DNA from 4 places in the Mesorhizobium sp. P2_E7 genome. Region 4 is predicted to be linked to each of the others. Evidence: predicted binding sites of a transcription regulator. Region 4 holds the regulator's gene; each other region holds the start of a gene.

Region 1 (7,381 bases), on a different contig from region 4:
GCAGGACGCGGATGGACGGCAGGCATATTTGGCACGATCTTGACGATATATGGCAAAGCTGCCAGCTGCAATCACCCTATCAGGTGCTTTATCTCTCCATCGCATCAGCAATGGAGATCAGACATGAGCTATGTGACAGACATTCCGGCGGCATCGTCGGACATCGCCCGGGACCATTTCCTGCGCCGGCTTTCCGTCGAGACCGATTGCTCGGACGTCGCAGCGGCGCTGCGCAGCGGCGAGCAGGATTTTGTCCTCCTGCATGTGGTCGGTTCGCCGGACGCCTATGAACGCCGCCATGTGCCGGGCGCGCTGCATCTGCCGCACCGCGAAATATCGGCCGAGCGGATGGCGCAGTGGCCGGCAGAGACGCTGTTCGTCGTCTATTGCGCGGGACCCCATTGCAATGGCGCGGATCAGGCAGCCTTCAAGCTGGCCAGCCTCGGCCGTCCCGTGAAGATCATGATCGGCGGCATCACCGGCTGGCAGGACGAAGGCAGCCCCTTCGCGTCGGGCAAGGAGCCCGGTGTTCTGCAGGCATGATCAAGCAATTCCAGGAAAAGTGTGCCGCGGTTTTCCCGGGAAAAGCGCGCAGCGCTTTCCCTTAGGGAATTGCGTCAAGAAAAGACCGAGAACAGTTCGGCGTGATACGCCGAACTGTTCTCGGCTGGCGCGGGAGCGCGCACGCTATATGGTCGACATTGAAGACAACGGGAAGCATGCAGAAGGCGATGGCTACAGTTCGTCCGTTCGAGCGGCAGGATGTCGGCGAGGTGCTCATTCTCATGCGGGCGCTGGCCATCTTCGAGGGCTATGACGACAAGTTCCGCCTCACCGAAGCGGACCTCATCGAGCACGGGCTGGGGCCGTCGCCCCGGTTCGGCGTGTTCGTGGCGGAGCGAGAGGACGTCATCGCCGGCATCGCCGTCCACTACATCATCCCCTGGACTTACGATCTGAAGCCGGTTGTCTGGCTGAAGGAACTCTACGTCACTGAACCGGCACGCGGCATGGCGGTCGGCCATGCGCTTGTAGAACACCTGCGCCAATACGCCGCCGACATTGGCGCCTCGGCCATCAAGTGGACGGTGCTGAAATCCAACCTGCCGGCGAAGGCATTCTACCGCTCGCTCGGCGGGCAGCCCGACGAAATCTGGGAACCCTGGCAGCTGAAAATCGACCGTGACGGCAAGGCCCAACCGGGTTGAACCGGTCAGGCCATACGGCCGCCGCTACGACATGGTGTCGAGCTTGCGTTGCATGGCGGCGATCTGTTCCTTCAACTCCTGAAGGTCGTCACCGCCCTTTTCCGGCGCTTCCTTGCGGGCCGGCTCGGGTGCGGCCGCGGCAGCGCCGTTCGAGGTGGCTGACGGGAACGGCGTGAACAGGCGCATGGCGTTCTGGAACATTTCCATGTTGCGCCGCGTCTGCTCTTCCAGCGCCTTGATCGGCGTGGCGATCTTCATCACATCCAGCGGCGACTTGCCGATCGCGCCCTTCATCTGCTCGCGGAAGCGTTCCTGTTCCTTGGAGAAGGCGATCATCGACTGTTCGAGGAAGCTCGGCACGATCATCTGCATCTGGTCGCCATAGAAGGCGATCAGCTGGCGCAGGAACGGGATCGGCAGCATGTTCTGCCCGTCCTTGTTCTCCAGCTCGAAGATGATCTGGGTCAGCACCGGATGGGTGATGTCGTCGCCGGTCTTGGCGTCCTGGACGGTGAACTCTTCGCCCTTCTTGACCATCTCGGCCAGATCCTCGAGCGTCACATAGGTGCTGGTGCCGGTGTTGTAGAGACGGCGGTTGGCATATTTCTTGATAATGATTGGGTCGTCTTTCGCGGCCATCAGCATCCTCCCGGGGACACCGGCGTGCCTGAGTAAGCCGCCGGTAACGATTGCGCCATTTTTAAGGATATGCGCAAAAGCTCCATAATTCCAAGCGCTTTGTGCAGTGCGGCATCATTTATTGCTGCATGGCGGGCTAAATATGCTGCGCAGCAAAGCCCAGGCGATCGCGCCGAGCGCGCGTGCCCTGCTTGCGGCGCATGGCCGGCATGCCCATTTCCGGTTTGACTTGGGGTGTGGAACGGGCAAGAAAAGTCCAACAAACACCCAAGAATACGACCTCGAAGTCTGGAGAGAAACATGTCCGCTGCCAATTCAATCGTCGTCGCCAGCGCCGCACGCACCGCTGTCGGCTCCTTCAACGGCGCCTTCGCCGCCACGCCGGCGCATGAGCTTGGCGCCATCGTCATCAAGGAGCTTTTGTCGCGCGCCGGTGTCGCGCCGGGCGAAGTCGACGAGGTCATTCTTGGCCAGGTGCTGACGGCAGCCCAGGGCCAGAACCCCGCCCGCCAGGCGTCGATCAATGCCGGCCTGCCCAAGGAGACCACCGCCTGGGGCCTCAACCAGGTTTGCGGATCGGGCCTGCGCGCCATCGCGCTCGGCATGCAGCAGATCGCCACCGGCGACGCCAAGGTGATCATCGCCGGCGGCCAGGAATCGATGTCGCTGTCGCCGCACGCCGAGCACCTGCGCGCCGGCGTCAAGATGGGCGACTACAAGATGATCGACACCATGATCAAGGACGGCCTGTGGGACGCCTTCAACGGCTACCACATGGGCAACACCGCCGAGAACGTCGCCCGCCAGTTCCAGATCACCCGCGACGACCAGGACCAGTTCGCGCTGGCATCGCAAAACAAGGCCGAGGCCGCGCAGAAGGCCGGCAAGTTCAAGGACGAGATCGTCGCCGTCACCATCAAGGGCAGGAAAGGCGACACCATTGTCGACCAGGATGAATACATCCGCCACGGCGCCACCATCGACGCCATGACCAAGCTGAAGCCGGCCTTCGACAAGGACGGCACGGTGACCGCCGCCAACGCGTCCGGCATCAATGACGGCGCGGCCGGCGCGCTGCTGATGACCGAGGCCGAAGCGTCGCGGCGCGGCATCACCCCGCTGGTGCGCATCGCCTCATGGGCGACCGCCGGCGTCGATCCGGCGATCATGGGCACCGGACCTATTCCCGCTTCGAAGCGGGCTCTGGAAAAGGCCGGCTGGTCGGTCAAGGACCTCGACCTCGTCGAGGCCAACGAAGCCTTCGCCGCCCAGGCCTGTGCGGTCAACAAGGGGATGGGCTGGGATACCTCGATCGTCAACGTCAATGGCGGCGCGATCGCCATCGGCCATCCGATCGGTGCGTCGGGCGCGCGCGTCTTCAACACGCTGGTTTTCGAGATGCGCCGCCGCGGCGCCAAGAAGGGCCTCGCCACGCTCTGCATCGGCGGCGGCATGGGCGTCGCCTTGTGCGTGGAAGCGCTGTAAGAACGACAACTAGGTACCAACGGAAGCGGGTGGGGAAAGAGGAATTACCCACTCGTTCATGCGACAACTTTAATGCCTGGGAGGACACATGACCAAAGTAGCGCTCGTCACTGGCGGATCACGCGGCATCGGCGCCGCGATTTCGATCGGCCTGAAGAATGCGGGTTACACCGTTGCCGCCAACTATGCCGGCAATGACGAGGCTGCGGCGAAATTCAGCGCCGAGACCGGCATAAAGACCTACAAATGGTCCGTCGCCGACTACGACGCCTGTGCTTCCGGGATCAAACAGGTCGAGGCCGATCTCGGCCCCGTCTCGGTGCTGGTCAACAATGCCGGCATCACCCGCGACGCCATGTTCCACAAGCTCACGCGCGAGCAGTGGAAAGAGGTCATCGACACCAACCTCTCCGGCGTCTTCAACATGACGCATCCGTTGTGGGGCGGCATGCGCGACCGCAAGTTCGGCCGCGTCATCACCATCTCCTCGATCAACGGTCAGAAAGGCCAGGCCGGCCAGGTCAACTACTCCGCCGCCAAGGCCGGCGACATCGGCTTCTCCAAGGCGCTGGCGCAGGAAGGTGCCCGCGCGGGCATCACGGTCAACGTCATCTGCCCCGGCTACATCGCCACCGAGATGGTCAAGGCGATCGACGAGAAAGTGCTCAACGAACGCATCATCCCGCAGATCCCGGTCGGCCGGCTCGGCGAACCGGAAGAGATCGCGCGCTGCGTCGTCTTCCTCGCTTCCGAAGACGCCGGCTTCATCACCGGCTCGACCATCACCGCCAATGGCGGCCAGTACTTCGTTTGAGACCAATATTTCGGCTGAGAGAAAAACGGGCCCTTGAACGGACCCGTTTTTCCATCGCCGGCCGGCATGCTCGGAGAGCCTGGGGGTGAGGCGCTGCCCCATTCCGGCACGCAAAGATTAACTGCCTCCGCTCGGTCTGTGCGAAACCCGCTTCACAAGCTGTGAATTGTCGGTGGACAAGCTGTGGATAACACAACATGTTGGGGTGAACAAAACGGGAAAGTCCCGGCATCGCTGATTCGTCGCCGATTCGTTCCGGCTTTGACCGAAACGTTAATGACGAAGGCCGAAATGCCCGGCCAAATGGTTAAGGCTTGTTAAGAAAACTCAATAATTTCATAATCTTGACTGAGGCCGAGCGAGCCACGACGACGCTTCACCGGCAAAGGTTAATGCCAAAGCTCGCCCTGCATGAATCGGGCCAGTTTCGGCGATTCAGCATGTGGTGCGACTCCCAGTCGCAAAACCCACATGTAGCCGTGAACAAAAGCTGAATCTGCAGGAGTCACTGATTCGTCGCCGATTCGTTCCAGACTCGTTCCAACTGTTAATCGGGAGCGAATCCGGAATGCGAAGAAGACTCCGCAACTGACGACCGGAACATTCCGCTTTCGCTTCGCGGTTGAAATCCCTATGTGTCGCCTGTCATACGCGCCAGTTAAGGTGCGCTCCCGACAACACGATGCAGAAAGCCTCATTTCCAGGCCGATGAACATCCAGCCGAAACATACCGAGCCGCTGATCCTGTCGGGCCGCGACGTGACCGCCGTGCTTGGGCCGACCAACACCGGCAAGACCCATCTCGCCATCGAGCGCATGGTCGCGCATGAGAGCGGCATCATCGGCCTGCCGCTCCGCCTTCTGGCGCGAGAAGTCTACGCCCGCGTCTGCGAAAAGGTCGGCGCCCACAAGGTGGCGCTGATCACCGGTGAGGAAAAGATCCAGCCGCCCGGCGCGAAATATTCGGTCTGCACCGTCGAGGCCATGCCGCGCGAGACGGATGCCGCCTTCGTCGCCATCGACGAGGTGCAACTCGCCGGCGATCTCGAACGCGGCCATATCTTCACCGACCGCATCCTGCACCTGCGCGGCCGCCAGGAAACGCTGCTGCTCGGCGCTGCCACCATGCATGGCATTCTGCAGCGCCTGCTGAAGGGCGTCTCGGTGGTGACGCGGCCACGGCTGTCGCATCTCGCCTATGCCGGTTCGAAGAAGCTGACCCGTTTGCCGCGTCGCACCGCCATCGTCGCCTTCTCCGCCGACGAGGTCTACGCCATCGGCGAACTGATCCGCCGACAGCAAGGCGGCGCTGCCGTCGTGCTCGGCGCGCTGTCGCCCCGCACCCGCAACGCCCAGGTGGCAATGTTCCAGGCGGGCGATGTCGACTATCTCGTTGCCACCGATGCCATCGGCATGGGTCTCAACCTCGATCTCGATCATGTTGCCTTCGCCCAGAACCGCAAATTCGACGGCTACCAGTACCGCAATCTGACGGCCGCCGAACTCGGCCAGATCGCGGGCCGTGCCGGACGCCATCTGCGCGACGGCACTTTCGGCGTCACCGGCCAAGTCGATCCGCTGGACGAGGAACTGGTCAAGCGCATCGAAGGCCATGAATTCGATCCGGTGAAGGTGCTGCAGTGGCGCACCGCGCATTTCGATTTCGCCAGCCTCGATGCGCTGAAACGCTCGATCGAGGCCAACGCGCCGGTCGAAGGCCTGACGCGGGCGCTGCCGGCGGTCGATGCGCAGGCGCTCGAACATCTCTCCCGCGACGAGGATATCCGCGCTCTCGCCACCAACCCCAAACGCGTGGCGCTGCTGTGGGAAGCTTGCGCGCTGCCCGACTACCGCAAGATCGCGCCGGCCCAGCACTCCGACCTGATCGCCTCGATCTACACCGACCTCGCCAAACACGGCCATGTCGACGAGAACTACATGGCTGAGCAGGTGCGCCGGGCCGACACCACCGAAGGCGATATCGATACGCTGTCGCATCGCATTGCCCAGATCCGCACCTGGACATTCGTGTCCAACCGACCGGGATGGCTGGCCGATCAGGCACACTGGCAGGAAAAGACGCGCGAAATCGAAGACAGATTGTCGGATGCGCTGCATGAGCGGTTGACGAAACGGTTTGTAGACCGCAGGACTTCCGTCCTCATGCGGCGCCTTAGAGAAAATACAATGCCTGAAGCCGAAATCAGTCCTACCGGAACCGTCCTTGTCGAAGGCCATCATGTCGGCGAGTTGCAAGGGTTCCGCTTCACCGCCGACCAGAGTGCCGGCGGCGAAGACGCCAAGGCCGTGCGCACGGCAGCCCAAAAAGCACTGGCCGCCGAGTTCGAAGCGCGCGCCGAACGCTTCGGCGCCTGCGCCAATGGCGACCTGGCGCTGGGCTCCGACGGCACGCTGCGCTGGATCGGCGCGCCGATCGGCACGCTGGTTGCCGGCGAGGACGCGCTGAAGCCGCGCCTGGTGCTTTTGGCCGACGAGCAGCTGACCGGGCCCGCCCGCGACAAGGTGGCCGCGCGCGCCGAGCGCTTCGTCAATTTCCAGATCGAGTCATTGCTGAAGCCGCTGGTCGACTTGAAGAATGCCGAGCAGATCACCGGCATCGGCCGCGGCATCGCCTTCCAGCTCGTCGAGCATTTCGGCCTCATCAACCGCCGCGATATCGCCGAAGAGATGAAGTCGCTCGACCAGGAGGGACGCGCTGCCTTACGCCGGCTGGGCGTCCGCTTCGGCGCCTACCATGTCTTCGTGCCGGCGCTGATCAAGCCGGCGCCCGCCGGACTGATCACGCTTTTATGGGCGCTGAAGAACGACGGCAAGGACAAGCCCGGCTTTGGCGACGTGGTCCACGCGCTGGCCTCCGGCCGCACCTCGGTGGTTATCGATCCGGCCTTCGACAAGACTTTTTACAAGCTCGCCGGCTACCGCAATCTCGGCCGCCGCGCCGTGCGCATCGACATTCTGGAGCGGCTGGCCGACCTGATTCGGCCGGCGACCAACTGGAAGCCCGGCCTCGGTCAGCGCCCGGACGGCGCCTATGACGGCCAGTCCTTCATGGTGACGCCGCCGATGATGTCGATCCTCGGCGCCACCGCCGACGACATGGAAGAGATCCTCAAAGGCCTCGGCTACCGCGCCGAGCCGAAGCCGCCCGCGGAAGTGAAGGCGCGGCTGGAGGCGCAGGACAATGCCGCGCGGGAAGCGGCTGCGGCCAAGCTGG
Region 2 (7,381 bases), on a different contig from region 4:
AGACCCTTGATCTGGCGGAAGCCAAGCCGGACTGCATACTGGGTTTTGATGACGCCGCGCATTTCGGCATGGCGCGGCAGGATGCGGCCCGGATCGAACTCATCTTCCTCAAGGGTGCAGTCCCAGACGGAGAAATTGACGTCGACCTCGCGAATGCCAACGGCATGGTCGCGTGCGTCACGCACCAGCTGAGCCGGCTGGTAAAACCCCATCGGCTGCGAGTTCAGGATCGCGGCGCAGAACACGTCGGGATAAAAGGTCTTGAACCAGCAGGAGGCATAGACGAGCAGCGCGAAGGAAGCGGCATGGCTTTCAGGAAAGCCATATTCGCCAAAGCCTTCGATCTGCTTGAAGCAGCGCTCGGCGAAGTCCTTGGTGTACCCCTTGCCGACCATGCCGTCGATCATGCGCTGGCGGTAATTGCCGATGGTGCCGGTGCGCTTGAAGGTGGCCATGGCGCGGCGCAATTCGTCGGCTTCGCCCGGCTTGAAACCGCCGGCAACGATGGCGATCTTCATCGCCTGCTCCTGAAACAGCGGCACGCCCAGCGTCTTCTTGAGGATCGCCTCCAGCTCCGGCTTTTGATACTCGGCCTTCTCCTTGCCTTGCCGGCGGCGCAGATAGGGATGGACCATGTCGCCCTGGATCGGGCCCGGCCGCACGATCGCCACCTCGATGACAAGGTCGTAGAAATCCTTTGGCTTGAGCCTTGGCAGCATCGACATCTGCGCACGCGATTCGATCTGGAAGACGCCGAGTGTGTCGGCGCGGCCGATCATGTCGTAGACACGCTTGTCCTCGGGCGGGAGGCTGCCCAGCACATAGGGCCTGCCATACTCATCGCGCGCATCCGGATAATGATCGGTGAGCAAGGTGAAGGCGCGTTTCAGACAGGTCAGCATGCCGAGCGCCAGCACGTCGACCTTCAAAATCTTCACCGCGTCGAGATCGTCCTTGTCCCACTCGACCATCTTGCGCGCCTCCATCGCCGTCTTGACGATGGGCACGATTTCGTCGAGCCGGTCTCTGGTGATGACGAAGCCGCCGACATGCTGGGACAGATGCCGGGGAAAGCCCATGATTTCGTTGGCGTGGGCGATCACGTGACGGGTCGAGTTCTCGTTGCGATCGAGGCCGCCGGCATGGGCCTCCTTCTCGCCGAGCTCTGAGGTCGACCAGCCCCAGATCGAACTGGAGAGCGCGCTGCGGACATCGTCCGACAGGCCCATGGCTTTCGCCACCTCGCGCAGCGCCGAGCGGCCGCGATAGCTGATGATGGCGGCCGCCAGCGCGGTGCGCTTGGCGCTGTATTTGGAGTAGATGTACTGGATCACCTCCTCGCGCCGCTCATGCTCGAAATCGACGTCGATGTCGGGCGGCTCGTTGCGCTCTTCGGAAATGAACCGCTCGAACAGCGTGTCGATGCGCTCCGGGCCGACCTCGGTGATGCCGATGCAGAAGCAGACGATCGAGTTGGCGGCAGAGCCTCTGCCTTGGCAAAGAATGCCCTCGTTGCGGGCGAACTGGACGATGTCGTAGACGGTCAGGAAATAACGCGCATAGTTCAGGCGCTCGATCAGAGCGAGCTCTTCGCCGATGCGCTGCGAGACGGAAGCGGGGACGCCCGCCGGATAGCGCGTGGCGGCCCCCTCCCTGGCCAGACGCTCGAGCTCGGCCTGCGGCCCGAGGCCCGATTGCGTCGGCTCGTCGGGATAATTGTATTGGAGGTCACTGAGCGCGAAGCTGAGCTCCTCGGCAAAGCGCAGGGTCTCGGCAAGCGCCTGGGGATGGCGTCGGAAGAGACGCGCCATTTCCAGCGGCGGCTTCAGGTGGCGCTCGGCATTGGCCGTCAGCTCCAGCCCGACCTCGGCGACCGGCACATTGAGGCGGATGGCGGTGAGCACATCCTGCAGCGAGCGCCGTTCGGCGCTGTGATAAAGCACATCGTTGGTCGCCATCAGTTTCACGCTGGCGGCCTCGGCCATGGCGGCCGCCTGCTCGATGCGGAAGCGGTCATTGCCGCGATAGTCCGGCGCCACGCCAAGCCGCAGGTTTGCGCCGAACCGGTCCTTCAACTGACGGATCAATGCCAGGGGATCGTCAGCATTCGTCGAGAGATCGGGCAGCACCGCCAGCGACAGCAAGTCGCCCCATTCGAACAGGTCGCTGCGCTGGAGAAGGGTCGCGCCCTTCTCATTTTCATCGCGCAGATTGGCCTGCGTCAGCATGCGGCAGAGATGACCCCAGCCCTTGCGGTTCTGCGGGTAAGCGAGAATGTCCGGCGTGCCATCGCCGAACACCAGCCGGCAGCCGGGGTGGTAGGCGAGCTTCTCGACCTTGGCCTGCTGCCAGGCGCGGACCACGCCGGCGACCGTGTTGCGGTCGGCAAGCCCTATCGCCGAGAATCCCATCAGCTTGGCGGCCACCACCAGCTCCTCCGGTTTGGAGGCGCCGCGCAGGAAGGAGAAGTTCGACTGGATGCCGAACTCGGCATAGGGGATGACGGTGAGCGCGTTCATGCTAACACCCCATGCATGAACCAGCGCGGCGGCACTTGCGGGTTGCCGTAGAGGCCTTGCCGGTAGAGCCAGTAGCGGCGGCCGTCGGCATCCTCGATGCGGAAATAGTCGCGGGTGGAGGTGACCGGATCACTGACGGCTTCATGCCACCATTCGGCGGCGATGCGTTCGGGCCCCTCCACACGCGTGACCCGATAAAGCGCGCGGCGCCAGCGGAAATTCATCGGCGGCCCCTCCGGCATTTCGGTCGCCGGCACCTCGATCGGCTCGGGCGAACGGAACAACCGGATCGGCCGCTCCGGCGGGAAGATGGTTGCCGGCGGCGCGTCTTTCCGGTCGGGCTTTTTCGGCGGTGTGGTTCGTTGCGGCGCCTCGGAGAAAGGAATGGTGGCGACGGCGCGTTCCGGCAGATGGCTTTCGACGGCGACCGCTTTCAGCACAGCATTGTCGCCGAGCCGGGCGCGGATGCGGTCGGCAAACAGCGCGATGTCGGCGCCGTCATCTTGCGCCTCGCCGGTCAAATCGGCCTGCTGCATGTCGAAGGCGGCAGCCGCCAGCACGGAAAGCCGCACCAGGTCGAAGCCGTAACCGGCATCGATATCCTGTTCGAGCGCGGTAAGCCGCTCGTGGAACAGGCGCTGGATCAGCTTCGGCTCGCGTAAGGGCCGTGACGTGCCGACAGCGATGCGGCTGACGGCGCCGTCGACGCGAAACAACAGCAGCGCCAGCATCCTGGCGCCTTCGCCGCGGCGCTCGAGGTCGACCTTCAGCGTCACCGCCAGCATTTCCACCAGCCGCTCGATCTCGGCGGTCAGCACGACCGGCTCGGCAAGGTGGCGCTCGACCGAAAGCGGCGCCACGGGGAGGCGCGGCGATACCGCCTCGTCGAGGCGCCCGAGCGCCTGGTCGAGACGCAACAGCAAGCTGGCGCCGAAGCGGCGGGCGAGCGGCGCGCGCGGTGCAGCCATGACCGCGCCGGCGGTGCGCAGGCCAACACTTTCCAGGCTGGCGCGGATATCCGGCTCGATGCGCAAAGCGGTCAGCGGCAAAGGGGCAAGCAGCGCTTCCTCCTCGCCGGAGACAACGATGCGGTCGCCGCAAAAACGCGCCGCCGCCCAGGCCGCGCCCGGCGTCGCGGCCAGCCCGGCGCGGACATCGAAACCCTGCTGGAAAAAGCGCGCAAGAATATCGTCCAGCATGGCGCGTTCGCCGCCGAACAGATGCGTGCAGCCGGTGACGTCGAGGTAAAGCCCGTCGGCGCCGTCAAGCGCCACCAGCGGCGTGTAGCGGTCGCACCAGTCGGCGAGGCCTTCGAGCAGTCGTCGGTCGGCCTCCGGATCGGCCTCGACAATGTCGATCGAGGGATGCATGGCGCGCGCGTCGGCGATGCCCATGCCGCGCTTCAGATGCAGCGCCTCAGCCCGCTCGTCGAGGGCCGATATGCGCTGGGCGTTGCGGTCGCGATGGCTGATCACCAAAGGCAAATGATCCGACGGCCGGGAACGCCACGACCGTCCCAGGCGCTGGCGCAGGATCCGCTCCGCCCCGAGATGCGGAAACCACAGCGACAGAATTCTCTGGCCGTTCTTCGCGCGGCCGTCTTTCTTCGAAACGGTGTTCATCGGGGTTCCACTCCAGTGTGAATTGTCCGGGCAGAGCGGTGCGGCTCTTGCCGATGCTGACGGTGAAGGCGGGGCGGCCGATCGAGCCGGCAAGCGGCCCGGCGATCGTCCGGCGTGACGCCGCCGGCGCGGCCGACACGATGAGGCGCACCGGGGCGGCGGTCGGTTCGGCCTCGCCGGCCTGGCGCAGCAGGAACACCGGCCGGCCGGCGTTCTGGGCGCGGGCGTGCAGCCGGCGCGTTGCGGTGAGGTCGAGCCGCTGCGGGCTGCCGCGGATTTCGAGGATGATTGCGGCGAGCGCGGTCATCTTCGCGGCCTCCTCGGCCACCCACAGCGCATCGGTGAGTTTCGGTGCCTCGGAAAACAGCAATTGCTCCGGCGCGATGCCGAACAGGGTTTGCAATCCCCTGGCATAGGGAAAGCCGGCCTCGCGAAAAATCTCCGACGTGCCGATCCACAGCACGGGCAGGTTCTGTCCCTTGAGGATCAGGCTGACCAGCGACAGCACAAAGCCGGCGACAGCCCCGGCATTGCGGGTCTCGAGACCATGGATTTCGCTGAGCGCGGCTTTCGGCAGGCCGCCGCTCAGCGCTGCATCGAGGCGTTCGACGCCGGTGGGCAGGAAGGCATCCGGCGAGGCCACGGCGAGGCCGCGCCGGATGATGGTGACATCCGGAGCGACATCGAGGTCGGGCGCGCCGACATAGCCGTCAGCACCCGCGCGAAGCCGCTCGCTGGCCGGCGCGGCCATGCGCTCGGGCAGCGTTCCCTCGATCTTCGCGATCTGGCGGCGCAGGGCAAAAACAGTCTCCCGCGCCACGGCTGAAGTCGCCATGACGGTCAATTTCTCGCACAATTGTTCCTGTTATGTTCCTATAGATTCCAGAGGGCGTCGGAAGAGTCAAGCGGAGTCAGAAGGAATTTATTCCTCTATGGTCATTGACGTCATGGAATTGCCGCTTCATTGCCGAGTCCGGTGCGAAAGCCTATATGCCGGGATCAAAGGACAAAGCATGGCCCGCATCTACAAGACCCGCACCTGGCACGACGAACTCTCGCCCTCGATCGAGGAAATGGAGTTTCTGGCGCTGGAGGCGTACGCACATCTGCCGGACGATTTTCGCAAGCTGACCGGCGAGATCGTCATCGTGATTGCCGAGTTCCCAACCGACGAGATCATGGACGATCTGTCGCTGGAAACGCCGTTCGACCTGCTTGGCCTGTTCGAAGGCCGCGGGATCGCCGAACGCTGGAACCCGCAGACCGGCGAGGGCCCGAACCGCATCACGCTCTACCGCCGCGCCATCCTCGACTACTGGGCCGAGAACGAAGAGACGCTGGGCGACATCGTCACCCACGTGCTGATCCACGAGATAGGCCACCATTTCGGCCTGTCGGACGATGATATGGAGAAGATCGAAGAGGCGACCGAGTAGGTTGTGCCGATATTCAGGTGAGGCCGGCCTGCGAACGGCAGCCTCCTGCGCTTCCGGTGCTCACGTACCCAAAAGTACGCTCCGCCCCGGTTCTCGGTATCATCAGCCATTCTCGGCTCGGCCTGACCTGAATCTCGACACAGCCTGCGTCGGTGCTTGCAAGCCTACCAGTCGCTCAGCTTGGTATCCGGCCCGTATTCCTGGCCGTCGATGTCCTTCACCACCGACTGACCGCAGCGCATCGACTTGGTCTTCTTGTCGTAGGCGTAGGTCGGCGAGCCGTAGAGGTGCCAGCCCTTGTTCAACGCCGCGGTCACCTTGTGGCAGAAGGTGGAATCGTCAGGGGCGGATAGAAAGCGGTAAAGTCTCATGGGTCAGGTCCTGTCCTGGAATTCCGAGTTGTCAGGCGTGATCTTTTTCGAAGCCGGCTTAGCCAATCATGCGCTGATGGCGGCCGCCTTCGCCAGCAGTTTTTCGGCCTGCGCCAGATGCAGCCGCTCGACCATCCTGCCGTCCAGCGCAATCACGCCCTTGCCGGCATTTTCCGGCAAGGCGAAAGCGTCCTTCACCGCGCGCGCCTCGGCCAAGGCTTCGGGCGCGGGCGCAAAGGTGCGATTGGCGGCGTCGATCTGAGCCGGATGGATCAGCGTCTTGCCGTCGAAGCCCATGGCGGCGGCTTCCGTGCACTCGCGCGCAAAGGCTTCAGGATCGCGAAAATCGTTGGAGACGCCGTCGAGCATGTCGATGCCGCCGGCGCGCGCCGCCAGCACCATCTGCATCAACCACGGCACGAGGTAGCGCCGGTCGGGCGTCGCCAGAACGCCGGTTTCCTTGACCAGATCGTTCGTTCCGGCAACGAAACAATTGAGGCGTGAGGCCGGGTCGCGGCCGAGTTCGGCGATGGCGCCGATGTTGAGCATGGCTTTCGGCGTTTCGATCATCGCCCAGAGCTTGATGCTGTCGGGGGCAAAATTGTCGTCGAGGACGTCGCCGACTTCGAGGACGTCGCGCGGTGTGGCGACCTTGGACAGCAGGATGCCGTCGGGCTCGAATTTCGCCGCGGCCAGCAGGTCGTCGGCGCCCCATTCGCTGGCCAGTGCGTTGACGCGCACGATCATCTCGCAGTGCTGTTTCGGCCGGCTGGTGAAAATGCCGGCCAGTTTTTCGCGCGCGGCGATCTTGTCGGCGGGGGCAACGGCGTCTTCGAGGTCGATGATCACGGCATCGCAGGCAAGCGTCGCGATCTTGGCCAGCGCCTTGTCGTTGGAGGCCGGGACGTAGAGTACAGAGCGGCGCGGGCGGTAGGGTTCGCTTGTCATGGCCGATCTATGCCGCCAGGGAGCGGGTGAGGCAAGGGTGGAACAGTCGCTTCGGCTGGGCTGCGAGCCAATCGCCGAAGCTGGCGCTTCACCTGCCTGTCCTCCTCGGCAGTTGCGGAAGGGCGCCCTTCCTCTCCCCCGTCGATCGGGGGAGAGGTGTCGAGCGAAGCTCGACGGAGTGGGGGTCGACCCCTCGGCGCAAGGCAAGGCGATGCTTGTGCCTAGTGCCCTTCCTATGTCCGTTCGCGGCGATTGCCAGGTGGTTCCCCCACTCCGTCTCGGCTTCGCCGAGCCACCTCTCCCCCCTCCGGAGGGAGAGGAAAGGAGCCTAGCTAGGGGAGCGCCCCAGCCTCGAAGCGCAGGTCCTGCACGAAAACTGCACGTTTCTGCGGAAAACCTCCTCCGCTGTGCCCTGTCGTATCCATGCGGATCCGCGACAACAGCGGCATGCAACAGCGAAACATCCACCGTTGGTCCCTGCCTTA
Region 3 (7,381 bases), 930 kb from region 4:
AGGGACCCTTCGCTACCCCCCATAATGGCCGCGACCTTTTGGAAGGTCTGCATCTCGTATTCGGTAATCCTAGCGTTTCGCATCCTGGCTTTCAGATCGGCGATGCGTCTGCCCAGTGAGGCGGACGTTCCGATTTCTCTTTTCGACATTGTGTAGTGCTCCTCCCCCAACCCATGCCTGGTTTTGCCCTCTGCCCGCTTGGCTGTACCCATGACTGCCTATTTATAAGGCAGCACGAATACAGTCGCGGCAACGCGCAGTATTGGGGAAGGTTCCAGCGTAAAATGGTCACGAAATAATACGGGAGGGCCGGCGGCCCGAGGCGGCGACACGCGCCCGCAACCACCGGCTGCGGCCAACGGGCCGACCTACCCCCGTCGCTGTTGGCGACGAGGGCCGGACTGCGATCGCCTATGCGAACAAGTCAGCGAGTGGCCGACGGTACGGCTGCGGCAGAACGCGCCGTTTCGGGCGAGAAGACCACGAAAGCAAAGACCAGAACGGCAGCGGCGACGATGAGCGAGCCGCCGGCAACCACAGGTTCGAGCGCCGGGTTTCCCTGCAACATCACGTAGAGGGCCGGCAGCATGATCACCAAGCCAATCGTGTAGAGCCAGTAGTGGATCATGGCGATGCGGCGCGCCGCCTTTTGTGGATTGAGCGCGTAGTAGCCGCCGAAGATGGCGCTCGTCACCCAGCCCAGCAGGTTGATATGCGCATGCGCCGGGAAAGCGCTGTGCTCGCCGGAGATGGCCATCTGCAAGCCGGCCGCAATCCCCAATATGAGGAACACGATGGCGGTTTTGAAAAAAAGTTCTGAAACCCTAGGCATGTCGTTTCTCCCCCGATGCCGTTTACCCAAGCATTGCAGAGGCTACATCCGCGGGTGAAGATTTTCCATGCCATACTTGGGGTTAGTAACGCTTTTCCCTTGATATTGGCAGTTCCCTCGTGCCGTCAAAAAAGCCGCCGGGGCGAACCCCAGCGGCTTGGTCATTCGATTGGCCGTTTTAACCGCGATCGGCTTTACGGCGTTGCCGGAGGAGCCAGCGTGGCGGCCATCTGGTCGATCTTCTCGGCAAGCACGCCGTTGGCCCAGTCGGTGACCTCGGCGTCGACCGGCTTGTTGGCCATATCGGCGAGTGCGTCATCGAGCGATGGGATGTCGGCGGCAGCTTGGACGGCCGCAGCCTTGGCATCCAGTGCCGCCTGAGTGGCGTCATCCACCGCGGCCTGCGCGGCATCGAGATCGACCTGGGTCGGGACCTCGTCGGGCGGGGTAAGCGGGTCAGCCGCTTTCGCTTTTAGCGCTTCGAGCGCGGCCTGGGCGTCGAGGACCGCCTGATCAGCGGCTACGACCGCGGCTTGAGCGTTCTTGGCTACTGCCGACTGCGTCACAAAAGCCTGGATGCCAGCGAACTTCTTGCTCTTGGAGTTCAAATAGGCGTTGATGTTGCGTTGAAGCGAGTTCAGCCGGCCAAGCTTGGCGTGGATGTTCTTTTCCTTGGGCGTCGCGGCGACTTCGACGTCATCGACAGCCTGGTCGTCGGTCGAAGCTTTCTTGCCGGCATGAGCCGCTGCCGACTTGCCATGCGACGCGCTGTTGCCGGATTTGCCGCTGTTGCCGGATTGGCCGTTATTGCCGTTGCCGCCGCCATTGCCACCACCATGGCCGTGGCCACCACCGTTGCCGTTACCACCAGCACCGGCCAAGGCCGGAGAGGCCAGGAGTGCAAACGCGGCAACCGCCGCCAAAAGAGTTTTTCGGGATGTCATGATACCTCCTCGAGGGGATAGCCACCTCCGCCGACTCGGCTATAGCAGCGTCATATGAGAATTTGCTAATTCGACTGGGTAAACTTTAGACAAATGTGGTTGCGATACGCGATAGTCGGCCTGCAAAAGGCCGGAGACGATTTTGTAAATCATTGAAATATAAGACGAATATGAAAATCACGGCGCGGATCGGCCCTTTGCGCGACTGACGCCCTATACTGATCAGACCTTAGGCCCAATTGGCCGTGACACTTAGGTCGCAGCCAACGGAACCATGACCGTCGTCGCGTAACTTATCGAGCAGGCGTCGAATGCTGGATACGGCCGATTGGTCGCCCCGCAGGCACGACCTTCCAAGCGCTTGCGGCATTGCGCCTATGGCATCCGCAAGATATCGGCGCCGGCCTGTTCATCGAACAGCACGGCGCAGCCGCGCCTCAGCGCCACCGCAGACAGGGCATTGGCCACCGCCTCGTCCGGCGACACGAAATCGCCGGTCAGCACCCGCAACTCTTCCACCGCCTTGGCCATCGACACGCAGTGCCCGGCAACGCGATCGCTCGTGCAGGCGTCAACGACGCTGACGAGGTCGATCATCTCGAACTGGCCCATACCGGCCTCCACGAAACAGCGTCCCTTCACGACAATGAACGCTGTGGCGAGCGACAATGTTCCGCCGGCCCCGGACAAGGCAGATCAATCGACGGCCTGGGTCTCCAGCGAATTCACTAGACGTAAGCGCCGCGCTTGACAGTGGACCCTGTTTGTTCTCTATTTGTTCGTCAAAACCACCCTAGCAACAGACGCGGCTAATGCTGCAACGCCCAAAGGAACGGTCGGGATGGAACCCACCATCCTGCATGCGGATCTCGATGCCTTCTATGCCTCGGTCGAGCAGCTGCTCGACCCGTCGCTCAGGGGCAAGCCGATTGCCGTCGGTGGCGGCGTCGTGCTGGCCGCTTCTTACGAGGCCAGGGTTTTTGGCGTGCGCGGCGGGATGCCGGGCCGACGCGCGCGGGAGCTTTGCCCGCAATTGATCTTTGTCAGCGGAAATTTCGGCGAGTACCAGAGGCTGGGCGACGCCGCGATAAAAGTGCTCGACGATTTCACGCCGCTGGTCGAGCGCATTTCCATCGACGAGGCCTTTGCCGATGTCGCCGGCTGCACGCATCTGTTCGGGTCGCCGGCCGAGATCGCCGCCACGGTGCGGCGGCGTGTACGGGCCGAGCTCGGCCTGCCGATCTCGATCGGCGTGGCGCGCACCAAGCACCTGGCCAAGATCGCCTCGCAAGTGGCGAAACCCGACGGGCTGGTGGTGGTCGATCCGGCAACGGAGCTCGCCTTCCTGCACGATTTGCCGATCGGACTGATGTGGGGCGTCGGCCCGGCGACCAAGGCGCGGCTGGCCGAGATCGGTGTCGAGACCATCGGCCAGTTGGCCAAGACCCACAGCGGCGCGCTGCGCCGGCTGCTCGGCCCCGCCGCCGGCGAGAAGCTGGCATCGCTGGCGTGGAACCGCGACCCGCGAAAACTCGAGACGCATCGGCGGGCGCATTCGGCCGGCGCGCAGTCGGCGCTCGGCAAGCGGCCGGCCGAGGCCCATGTCTTCGGGCCTGTTCTTCTGCACCTGGCAGATCGGGTCGCCAGCCGCCTCAGGGCGAAATCGCGGCCCGGTCGCACGGTGACCGTGCGGGTGCGTTTTGCCGATCTACGCGCGGTCACGCGCTCGCTGACGCTCGAGCAGCCGATTTCAGCAACCGTGATGCTGGCCGAAATCGCCGAGGAACTGGTGCGCGGCGTGCTTGCCGCCAACGCTGGCGAGAAGTCCATCTCGCTGCTGGCGATCTCGGTGTCGCAACTCGAGGAAAGTGCCGAGCTGCAGCTGGACCTGCCGCTCGGGCTTGCTGACGAGAAACAGCGGCCCGGCAGCAAAAAAGGCCTGGCGCGCTTTGGCGCCGACCGCGCCATCGACAAGATCCGCCAGCGATTTGGCAAAGAGGCCGTGGGCTATGGCGCGGTGGCGCTGGAAGCCCGGCGCTCGGTTCCCGACGCCTTCCGCGAACTGGCGGAAAAGGAGCTGTGAGAAATTATCGGCCGGTGTGCCAATAGCGATGCACCTTGACGCCGCTTGCGCTTGCCCCATCCCAAGGCTCGCAAGCGATGCCGTCATGGTCGGCATCGTGCGTCGTCCAGTAGCCCGGCTCTCCCCTATGCGCAGGCGCCAGGCCGACGGCACGGGCAGCGCTACAGTTCGGAAATGCCGCAAGGTGCCTGAGCACGGCCCAGGGCGAGTCAAACCGGACGCCCAGAAAGCCGTAGACGATGTAGCCGGACAACAGGATGAACGGTGCCAGCATGGCCAGCCACCTCAACCTGCCCACCTGATGGCGTGGAATGGATCGGTGGGAGCGGCTCAGCATCGTTCCTCCCTTCGGACGCCTGCCGCCACCGCGCCGGGCGTCGGTTCTTCGGTGGCGAGTCTGAGACGCGGCATGGCGACCACCGCCGGCTGCGGCCGCGGGAACAGCTTGGCCAAAATCTCATGCTTGGGGCCGAAAGCCTGGACGCGGCCCTGGTTCATGGCGAGGATGAAATCGACCGTGGCGAGCGCGCTCGGCTGGTGCGCCACCAGCACGACGATGCCGCCGCGTTGCCGCACGCCCATGATCGCCTGCAGCAGCGCCTGCTCGCCTTCGGCATCGAGGTTTGAATTCGGCTCGTCGAGCACCACCAGGAATGGATCGCGATAGAGCGCGCGGGCCATTGCGATGCGCTGGCGCTGGCCGGCCGAGACCGCCTCGCCGAGCTCGCCGATCTGGGTTTCGTACCCGCCGCGGAAACCGACGATGAGATCATGCGCGCCGGCTGCATTGGCCGCGGCAATGATCGCCGCGGGATCGGCATCGGGCTCTAAACGCGCGATGTTCTCGGCGACCGTGCCGGCAAACAGCTGCACATCCTGCGGCAGATAACCGATGAAGCGGCCACGATCCTCCGCCGACCACTGGTGGAGGTCGGCGCCGTCGAGGCGAATCTTGCCGGCGGCGGGCTGCCAGGCCCCGACGAGCGCCCTGACCAGCGTCGACTTGCCCGAACCGCTCTGGCCGATGATGCCGACGGCATGTCCCGCCTCAAGGGCAAGACTGGCGTCGTGCACCAGGAGCCGCTGCGTGCCGGGGGCGGCGACGCTGACGCCCTGCATCAACACGTGGCGGCTTGGGGCCGGCATCACCATCGGATCGGCGTCGGCCGGCACTGCAGCGAGAATCCTGGTCAGCCGCTGCCAGCCCTGCCGCGCCGTCAGGAAGCCTTTCCAGTTGGCGATGACGAGGTCGACAGGGGCCAATGCGCGGCCGCTCAGGATCGAGGCGGTGATGATGATGCCCGCGGTCGCCTGCTGCTCGATCACCAGCCAGGCACCGACGCCGAGCATGGCCGACTGCAGCAGCATGCGCAGCCCCTTGGACACGGCGCCGAAGCCGCCGGCGATATGGCTGATACGGCGCTGCTCGGCGAGATAGATGCGGTTGGCGTCTTCCCATCGCCTGACCATCCTGCCGCCCATGCCAAGAGCCGCAATCACTTCCGCGTTGCGGTCATCGGTGGACGTCAGGCCGTCGCGGATGATGCCGATCTGGGTGCCGGAGGTGACCGGCTTACGCGTCAGCCTCTCGGCAAGGACGGTCAAAACGACGAGCACGATCATGCCGACCAGGGCAGTCAGGCCGAGCAGCACATGGAAGATGAAGATGACGGCCAGATAGAGCGGCAGCCACGGCAGATCGGACAGGGCGGTCGGGCCGCTGCCCGACAGGAAGGCGCGCACGCTGTCGAGGTCTCGCACCGCCTGCATGCTGTCGCCGTTCCGCCCGACCTTGAGCGGCAGCTTGAGGACGCTGGAATAGACGCGGGCGCCGAGCGCCTCGTCAAGGGCGCCACCGATGCGCACCAGAATGCGGCCGCGCACGAGATCGAGCACGCCCTGCCCTGCGTAAAGGATGACGACGAGCACACTGAGGCCGATCAGCGTCGGTATGCTGCGGCTCGGCAGCACGCGGTCGTAGACTTCGAGCATGTAGAGCGAGCCGGCGAGCATCAGCACGTTGAGCACGCCGCTCAACAGCGCGACCGCGGCGAAGGCCGAGCGGCAGCCTGCAAGTGCGGCCGCGAGCTCGGACGTCGCGGATCCTGCCGCCGGCCGCTTTGCCCTCCCCGGCTGTGGCTTGCCGTCGGCCAGCCGAACCGGGGCTGGAGTCATGGCAGGCTCACGGCGAGAAGACCTCCAGATGGAGAGCAAAAGCAGCGCGCCGAGCGTTCCCCCAAGAACCGCCCAGCGCGTGCCGATTTCTGACACCGCCAACTGCACTTCGCCCTCGCGCTTGCAAGCGCGCTCTCTTGTTGGCCGCACAAGGCGGCTGACTACCCCAGACCTGTTGTAGCACCGGGCGTGCCCGCGGAACGCGGCATCGCCGGCAATGAGCTGTTCGTGACGTAAGCGGCTTTGAACAGGGAGGGCCGGGCGGGGCGACTGCGCCCATTCGCCCGACACAGCTTCCCCGGATGACGGAATTGATCCGCCGTCGGACTGACTGCCATGCTCACGCCCATACCCCAAACGCGCGCGGTCTACGTCGACCGCCTGAGCCTTATTCTTCCCCCGACCATATTACGCAGGTTGCAATTGGCACGTCCATATAACCGCGGTTATAGACGCGAATACAAATTCAACGCCGGTAATCCTCCTCTATATTACGTAAATGCCTTGGCGCCGGTCTAATTATTTCTAAATTCTTGTTGGAACAATTCCGTGGTCTCATCGAGCGACAGGCCGGCAATGGTGGGGCGGCATCGCGTCTGCTTCAGTCCGCTGCCAGCTAACTTGCTGCCGGCAGCACGTCGAGATTGATTACGCTTTTGCCAATTCTTACCGGAAGCACGATGCTGTTGGGATGGCTTTCATATGCCGAGATACGAGCCGCGTTTCGGGGACCATCTGCGGCCAAGAGGCGTGAAGGCACAGGCACTGCAACGCCAGGCCTTCCCTTGCGGCGCAGGGCCGTAATGCTTTGACTTGAGAGGGAAATACTGTTCATGATTGAGTATGGGCGATTGTCGTCTCAGCTGGACGAAAACAATTGCGCCGCTCCGGCATGGCGCTGTTGTTGGCCGGCGGGCGCTGCCGTTCACGCCATCCCTGGCGATCGGGCACAAGGGGAACTGACTATGGTCACCACGGTGTTCATCGCCGATGACCATCCACTGCTGCTGCACGGGCTGGCCGACCTGATTGCCCGCGATCCCGGCTTCCTTGTTGTCGGATCTGCGCTCGACGGCAAGAGCGCGCTGGCGATGATCCGGCAACAGGTTCCGGATGTCGCGGTGCTGGACCTGCGGATGCCGGGGCTGAGCGGGCCCGAAATCGCCGCGGAACTCGGCAGGCTGGGGCTCGCCACGCGTTGCGTGCTTTTGACAGCAACCGCTTCCAGCGCCGAGCTTTATGATGCCGTGATGGCGGGGGTCGCCGGCATCGTGTTCAAGGAAGCCACGGTCGAGACGCTGGCCAAATGCATCCATCAGGTGGCCGCGGGCGGACGCTGGTTGCCCG
Region 4 (7,381 bases):
TGGTGTCGTCAAGGCGGGCAGCCAGCGCCGGGCCGCCTTCGAGATAGGGAAGCGTGGCGACGAAGATGTCGAGCAACTGGACGTCGTCCATCTTGCGCATATGCACGCCGTTCAGCGCATCGAGCTTGGCAAAGTCGAAGCGCGCCGCGCCCTTGTTGACGTCGCCAATGTCGAACCATGCGATCATGTCCTTGATCGACATCACCTCGTCGTCGCCATGGCTCCAGCCAAGGCGTGCCAGATAGTTGAGCAGCGCCTCGGGCAGATAACCCATGGCGCGATAGGCCTCGACGCCGAGGGCGCCATGCCGCTTCGACAATTTGGCGCCGTCGGCGCCATGGATCAGCGGGATGTGCGACATGGACGGCACCTCCCAGCCCATGGCGTTGTAGATCACCGTCTGGCGCGCGGCATTGGTCAGATGGTCGTCACCGCGAATGATGTGGGTGACGCCCATGTCGTGGTCGTCGACGACGACGGCATGCATGTAGGTCGGCACACCATCCGAACGCAGGATGATGAAATCGTCGAGATCCTTGTTGGGAAAGCGCACCTCGCCCTGCACGCGGTCATGCACCACGGTCTCACCCTCGGTCGGCGCCTTGATGCGGATGGCGCCCCTGACGCCGGCGGGCGCCTCGGAGGCGTCGCGGTTGCGCCACGCGCCGTTGTAGCGCGGCGGCAGGCTCTTGGCGCGCGCTGCCTCGCGCATCGCCTCGAGCTCGGCAGGCGTCTCGTAGGCGTAATAGGCTTTACCCAGGCGCACCAATTCCTCGGCCACCTCGCGGTGGCGCGGCGCACGCTCGAACTGCGACACGGCACCGCCATCCCAGGACAGGCCGAGCCAGGTCAGCCCATCGATAATGGCCTGGGTTGCCGCTTCGGTGGAACGCTCGCGATCGGTGTCCTCGATGCGCAGAAGCATCGTGCCGTCGGTGTGCTTGGCGTACAGCCAGTTGAACAGCGCGGTGCGCGCGCCACCAATATGCAGGTAGCCGGTGGGCGAGGGGGCAAAACGGGTGACCACCCTGTTGGACATGGCAATTTTGTTGGACATGGCAATTCTCGGGCAAGGCTAGAAAGCGGGGGCGTGATCGCGCGGACTTTCGCGCTTTGCGCGTTCATGTAGCATAGGGGGTCTGGGGCGCAAGGGGCAGACCCGATGGCTGAACGGGGCCGGGGCGGGAAGGAGGGCGAGGGCGCAGAGGCAAGCGTCAGCGAACGATCGTTGTTTGCAGATGTTCCCTATGCCGAGCCGATGCCGGTTGCGCTGCCCGAACTGCAGCCCGGCATCGTGCCTTTGCCGCCGGATGGCGCCGCGCCGGTCCCGGTCACCGCGCCCGCACCTACAGTCCGTTTGCGCCGGCTGCTGCGCCGTTCGTCATGGCCCGCAATCCGCCGCAGCGTTGCCGTGGCGGCCGGCACCGAACTCGACCGCGGCGTTGCCTTCCTGCTGGTGCCGGTTTTCCTGGCGGCCGGCGTCATTGTCTATTTCTCGCTGCCCGACGAGCCCGGCTTTGCCCAGCCGATCTCCATCGTGCTGCTCTTGGCATGTTGTGCTGCCGTCACCCGGTCGCGGCCGAGGACGCATCTGTGTCTTATGGCTGCCATGCTGTGCGCGCTTGGCGTCGTCGCCGCCAAGGTCGAGACCTGGCGCGCCGGCACGCAGATGCTCGGCGCCGAGATTCAAACAAGGTTGACCGGCCGCGTCGTCAGTCTCGAAGAGATGGAAAACGGGCGCGTCAGGCTGACGCTCGACGTGATTTCCACCGCTTACCCCAAGCTGCGCTACGCGCCGGAACGGGTCAGGCTCTCGGCGCGTGGGATTCCGGCCGATATGACCGCCGGCTCCCTGATCACCGGCTATGCCAGGCTACTGCCGCCAACCGGTCCGGTGCGGCCGGAGAGCTACGATTTCTCCTTCGACAGCTATTTCACCGGCATCGGCGGCAGCGGCTTCTTTCTCGGCAATCCCAAAACCATCGCCGCGCAGGGACCGCCGCCGCTGACCGCACGGCTCTCTTCGGCCATTGAGAATGCCCGCGAAAACATAGCCGACCACATCCGGAGCAAGATCGGTGGCGCCGAAGGCGAGATTGCCGCAGCGCTGATCGTCGGCGTGCGCGCCGGCATTCCGGACGAGGTCAACGAGGCGATGCGGCGCACCGGCATCTACCACATCATTTCCATTTCCGGCCTGCACATGGCGCTGGTTGCCGGCACCATCATGGGCTTGCTGCGCGGCGCCTTCGCGCTGTTTCCCGATTTCTCCTCGCGCCGGCCGGTCAAGAAATATGCAGCCGCCGCAGCGCTTGTCTCCATCGCCGCCTATCTCGTCATTTCAGGCATTGTGGTTGCCGCCGAGCGCAGCTTCATCATGCTGGCGGTGATGCTGATCGCCGTGCTGTTCGACCGGGCGGCGCTCACCATGCGCAACCTGGCGATCTCGGCGATCGCCGTCATCCTGGTGTCGCCGCATGAGGTCGTCGGCCCGAGTTTCCAGATGTCGTTTGCCGCCACCGCCGCCCTGGTCGGCGCCTATGCCGGCTGGGCCGACTACCGCGCCGACAGGGTGAGAACGCCGCCTGCGAGGCGCTCTTTCGTCAGCTTCCTGTCGCGAAAATTCCTGCTGGCCATGGGCGGCCTCGCCATGACCTCGATTATCGCTGGAAGTGCCACGGCGCTGTTTGCCATCTGGCATTTCCAGCGCGTGTCACCGCTCAGCCTGCTCGCCAATCTGGCCGTGATGCCGATTGTATCGTTAATCGTCATGCCCTTTGCCGTGCTCAGCGCGCTGGCGATGCCATTCGGCGCCGATGGGCCGTTCCTCTATGTGATGGGCAAGGGTCTGGCGGCCATGATCGCCATCTCCGCCTGGATTTCCGAACGTTCGCCGGTCGATGCCGTCGGGCTGATCCCTATCCGCTCGGTGCTGCTGGTGGCGGTCGCCCTCGTCATCGCCACCATGGCCACCACATGGCTTCGGCTGGCGGCCGTGCCTTTCGCGCTGGCTGGCCTGTTGACGGTGCCGCAGGTACGCACGCCCGATGTGCTCATCTCCGAGGATGCGCATCTGGTGGCCGTGCCGATCGGAGGCGGCGAGCTAGCCCTCAATCGCGAACGCTCCAACGAATTCACCACAGACAACTGGAAACGCGCGCTAAGGGCGGAAACCATTATCCCGCCTGAGATTTTCGAGGCAACGGATACGCGGTTCGATCTCGATCCGCTCGACCTGCCGCCCGGCTCGCCCTTCTACTGCACAGGTGATCTCTGCATTGCCCGGCACCCGGCCGGAGCCATCATCGCGCTGGCAAAAGACCGCAAGACAGCCCGACCGGCCTGCGCTTTCGCGAGCCTGATCGTCATCGACGATGCCACCGCCTACAATCCGTGTCGCGACCCGCTGGTGCTGGTCGTGACCAAGAAGCAGCTTGCCCGCGACGGCAGTGCCGCCGTCTTCTTCGATCCGCAATCGGCCGCGACAACGCCAACCATACGTTTCGCCGTCGACAAGCCCTATCGTCCCTGGCACGAGCAACGCCGCTTCTCACGCGAAGCACGCGGCCTGCCGCCCTACAAGGAGCGCGAAAAGTACAAAACTAAGCCGGCTCAGTAGCGCCGGATCAGCCCGACAAGCTTGCCCTGCACCTTGACCCTGTCTGGCCCGAAGATGCGGGTTTCATAGGCCGGGTTTGCGGCTTCCAGCGCGATCGAGGCGCCCTTGCGGCGAAAGCGTTTCAGCGTCGCTTCCTCTTCGTCGACCAGCGCCACGATGATCTCGCCGGGGCTGGCGGTGTCGGCATTGCGGATGATGACCGTGTCGCCGTCGAAAATGCCGGCCTCGATCATCGAGTCGCCCTTGACCTCGAGCGCGTAATGTTCGCCGCCCATGATCATGTCCGGCGGCACCGAGATCGAATGGGTTTGGTGCTGGATGGCGTCGATCGGCACACCGGCGGCGATGCGGCCCATCACCGGGATCGACACCGCCGAAACTGCGTCGTCATTGCCGGCCGACATCGAACGCGACGATGAGGCCGGCTTGATCTGACGGCCGAGACCGCTTTGCCCCACACCGCCCTGGCCAGAACCGCCTTGTCCGAGACTGCCCTGGATGACGCTTGGCGAGAACTTCTTCGCCGCATTGAGGCCGGGTGCGATCGAGTCGGGCAGCCGCAGCACTTCCAGCGCGCGCGCCCGGTTCGGCAGCCGGCGAATGAAACCGCGCTCCTCCAGCGCCGTGATCAGGCGGTGAATGCCGGACTTGGACGCAAGGTCGAGCGCCTCCTTCATCTCGTCGAAAGACGGCGGGATTCCGCTCTCCTTCAGGCGTTCATGGATGAACATCAGGAGTTCATGTTGTTTGCGCGTCAGCATCGCGGCCCCCACGGGTTCTGAAACCAGAATCAGAAAAAACAAACCCAGAACAAACACTATCTGTTCCAGTTGTGTTCCGCAACCTTTTAAAGTTTAATGAATGCGTTGACGTTTTGTTCAGCGTAACGTTCCGCGCCGCGATCGGCGCCCGCGCTCGTTTGCCGGCAACGGAGTGAAAACGCCGGTGGCCTGCGCCATCGGGTCAATTCATGCCTTGCCAGATCGCTGCCGCTTTTTCGGGCGGGGCTGCGCTGCATCCGTCGGCGCGCCCGGTTCACTCTGGGCATAGACCTGCAGCGTGTAGCCGATGTGAACGCTCATCAGCGTTTTTGCGCCCTCAGTGTCGCGGTCAAGGGCTGCTTCCATCAGTTCGGTGTGGTGTTCGATCGCCACGGCGTCGCGCAGCGCCTCCATGGCCTTCTGGTGTCCGTCCTCGCGGCCGGCGGCCGCGCGCAGCGTCGGCGCGAGGCCCAGAAAGCGGTGGTGGCGATGCAGTTGATCGGAGATCGTCGCGTTGAAACGCAGCAGCCAGCTGGATCTCGCGGCACTGAGCAGCGCCGCGTGGAAGGCATCATGTTTTTCGTACCACGCATCGACGGCCTCATCCGAGGGATCATCGAGAACGGACCCGCAGCGTGAGAGGCGGTAGTGGGCGGCAACGACCGTGTCTTCCCATTGATGGTCGCCCTTTTCGATCGATTCCACCAGCAAGGGCAGTTCGACCACCAGTCGCGCACGCGCCAGGTCTTCGAGCTCGGCTCGGGACACGGGAGCGACCGCAAACCCACGGTTGCTGATGGCGGTCACAAGCCGTTCGGCTTCCAGTCGTGACAGTGCCTCGCGCAGCGGCGTCCAGCCGATGCCATAGGTGCCGCGCAGCGTGCTCAGCTTCAACGGCGCGGCAGGCGCCAGCCGGGTCGCAAGAATATCGCGCCTGAGCAGCCGATAGGCCGTTTCCGTCTTCGAGGACTGCTCGTCGTCCAACATCGTAACCCATCAGTCAGATTGCTCGGCTGCTGATTATATATCAAAGCCTTTCATCACGCAAATTATATATAATGTTTGACAGGTCCAGGAGGACCCCTCAAGATCGCCGGCATGTTTAGGGCGGACAGGCTCCGCCGAATGCTGTTGTTCAGGGAGGAGCGCCGGATCATGAGCATGACACCCGATCTCGCTGCAATCGAAGCGATGGATGCCGCCGATCCGCTGCGTTCCATGCGTGAACGCTTTGTCTTGCCGCAGGGCGTGATCTATCTCGACGGCAATTCGCTGGGTGCCGCGTCGCCGGCCGTCTTCAGCGAATTGCAGCAGGCCGCCATGCAGGAATGGGCGCAGGATCTCATTCGCGCCTGGAACACTGCCGGCTGGTTCAACATGCCGGTGGAGCTCGGCGATCAGCTCGGACGACTGATCGGCGCGGCTGAGGGGCAGACGGTGGTCTGCGACACGACCTCGATCAACATCTACAAGCTGCTGCACGCGGCACTCGGCATGCGGCCGGACCGCTCGGTCATCGTTGCCGAGGGCGACAGTTTCCCGACCGACCTCTATATGGCCGAAGGCGTCGCTTCGACCCGGCCGGGAACGCGGCTGCGGCTGGAGGGCGTCGACGCGCCTGCAATCGAGGATCTGATCGACGACAGCGTCGCCGTCATCCTGGTCAACCACGTCAACTACAAATCCGGCCAGTTGCGCGACATGGCGGCGCTGACGCGCAAGGCGCATGACGCCGGCGCGCTGATCATCTGGGATCTCTGCCACACCGCCGGCGCCTTGCCGGTCGAACTTGACAGTGTCAATGCCGATTTCGCCGTCGGCTGCACCTACAAATACCTCAATGGCGGCCCGGGCTCGCCGGCCTTCATCTACGCGGCCGAACGCCACCATGGCGATGTCCATCAGCCGCTCAGCGGCTGGTGGGGCCATGCGCGGCCCTTTGCCTTCGAACAGGGCTTTGCCGTCGGCAGCGGCATCCGCCGCTTCCTGTGCGGAACGCAGCCGGTGCTGTCGATGCGGGCGCTCAAGGGGGCGCTCGATATCTGGAACGATGTCGACATGGCGGCGGTGCGCAGAAAGAGCATCGCGCTGACCGACCTGTTCATCCAGCTCGTCGAAGCCAGATGCGGCGCCTACGGGCTTGAACTGGAAAGTCCTCGTGACGGCAGCCAGCGCGGCAGCCAGGTGTCGTTCCTTCATCCGCATGGCTATCAGGTGATGCGCGCCCTGATCGAGCGCGGTGTGATCGGCGATTTCCGCGCGCCGTCTACCATCCGCTTCGGCTTCACGCCGCTCTATGTCGGTTATGGCGATGTTTGGCAGGCGGTCGACGTGCTGGAGGATATTCTGCGCACCGGCACCTGGCAGGACGCACGCTTCGCGGTGAAGACCGCGGTTACCTAAAGTCGGCGCGATTCCAGGAAAAGTGTGACGCGGTTTTTCCGGGAAACGCGCGTAGCGCTTTCCCTTGGGAATTGCGTCAGAACGATATGCTCAAAGCCGGGTGCGAACCGTCCACAGTTCCGGAAACAGCACGACCTCCAGCATCTTCTTCAGATAGGAGGCGCCTGAGGTGCCGCCGGTGCCGCGCTTCAAACCGATGATGCGCTCGACCGTGGTGACGTGGTTGAAGCGCCAGCGGCGGAAGTAGTCCTCGAAGTCGACCAGTTTTTCCGCCAGTTCGTAGAGCATCCAGTAGCGCTGCGGGTCGCGGTAGACGGTTTGCCAGGCAACCAGCACCTCTTCGTTCTCGACGCGTGTCTCGCGCCAGTCCGTGCGCGTGGCGTCGGCGCCGATGTCGAAGCCGTTGCGCGCCAAAAGCAGCAGCGCCTCGTCATAGAGCGATGGGGTAGCCAGGATCGCCTCCAGCCTGTCCGTGAGATCGGGCCGGTGCTTGTGCGGGCCAAGCATGGCGAGGTTGCGGTTGCCAGCCATGAATTCGATGGCGCGGTATTGCCAGGACTGGAAGCCCGAGGACTGGCCGAGCGCGTCGCGAAATTCG

What was found. Region 4 encodes LexA, which represses DNA repair genes until DNA is damaged. Its sites were predicted from a motif close to TGTTCNNNNTGTGTTCNG; they were not measured.
Region 1: a site for LexA is predicted at 4,672-4,689, ahead of AC1DYC_RS20895 (helicase-related protein). Genes of this name have one in related genera too.
Region 2: a site for LexA is predicted at 4,999-5,016, ahead of AC1DYC_RS22100 (ImuA family protein). Genes of this name have one in related genera too.
Region 3: a site for LexA is predicted at 2,542-2,559, ahead of dinB (DNA polymerase IV). Genes of this name have one in related genera too.

What each region holds. Positions count from the first base shown of each region.
Region 1 covers NZ_JBFUER010000003.1:357,086-364,466, forward strand. The annotation lists gene ftrA (transcriptional regulator FtrA) at 1-26, opposite strand, end outside; gene AC1DYC_RS20870 (rhodanese-like domain-containing protein) at 124-543, shown strand; gene AC1DYC_RS20875 (N-acetyltransferase family protein) at 732-1,208, shown strand; gene phaR (polyhydroxyalkanoate synthesis repressor PhaR) at 1,233-1,847, opposite strand; gene AC1DYC_RS20885 (acetyl-CoA C-acetyltransferase) at 2,148-3,332, shown strand; gene phbB (acetoacetyl-CoA reductase) at 3,421-4,146, shown strand; gene AC1DYC_RS20895 (helicase-related protein) at 4,855-7,381, shown strand, end outside.
Region 2 covers NZ_JBFUER010000004.1:166,222-173,602, reverse strand. The annotation lists gene AC1DYC_RS22110 (error-prone DNA polymerase) at 1-2,519, opposite strand, end outside; gene AC1DYC_RS22105 (DUF6504 family protein) at 2,516-3,994, opposite strand; gene AC1DYC_RS22100 (ImuA family protein) at 3,936-4,976, opposite strand; gene AC1DYC_RS22095 (metallopeptidase family protein) at 5,155-5,577, shown strand; gene AC1DYC_RS22090 (DUF1737 domain-containing protein) at 5,742-5,948, opposite strand; gene AC1DYC_RS22085 (HpcH/HpaI aldolase/citrate lyase family protein) at 6,015-6,896, opposite strand.
Region 3 covers NZ_JBFUER010000001.1:218,885-226,265, reverse strand. The annotation lists gene AC1DYC_RS01145 (hypothetical protein) at 1-149, opposite strand, end outside; gene AC1DYC_RS01140 (hypothetical protein) at 425-832, opposite strand; gene AC1DYC_RS01135 (hypothetical protein) at 1,027-1,776, opposite strand; gene AC1DYC_RS01130 (hypothetical protein) at 2,152-2,388, opposite strand; gene dinB (DNA polymerase IV) at 2,618-3,859, shown strand; gene AC1DYC_RS01120 (excalibur calcium-binding domain-containing protein) at 3,864-4,133, opposite strand; gene AC1DYC_RS01115 (type I secretion system permease/ATPase) at 4,190-6,034, opposite strand; gene AC1DYC_RS01110 (response regulator) at 7,000-7,381, shown strand, end outside.
Region 4 covers NZ_JBFUER010000001.1:1,153,407-1,160,787, forward strand. The annotation lists gene gltX (glutamate--tRNA ligase) at 1-1,039, opposite strand, end outside; gene AC1DYC_RS05840 (ComEC/Rec2 family competence protein) at 1,163-3,619, shown strand; gene lexA (transcriptional repressor LexA) at 3,613-4,380, opposite strand; gene AC1DYC_RS05850 (GntR family transcriptional regulator) at 4,588-5,367, opposite strand; gene kynU (kynureninase) at 5,536-6,783, shown strand; gene kynA (tryptophan 2,3-dioxygenase) at 6,874-7,381, opposite strand, start outside.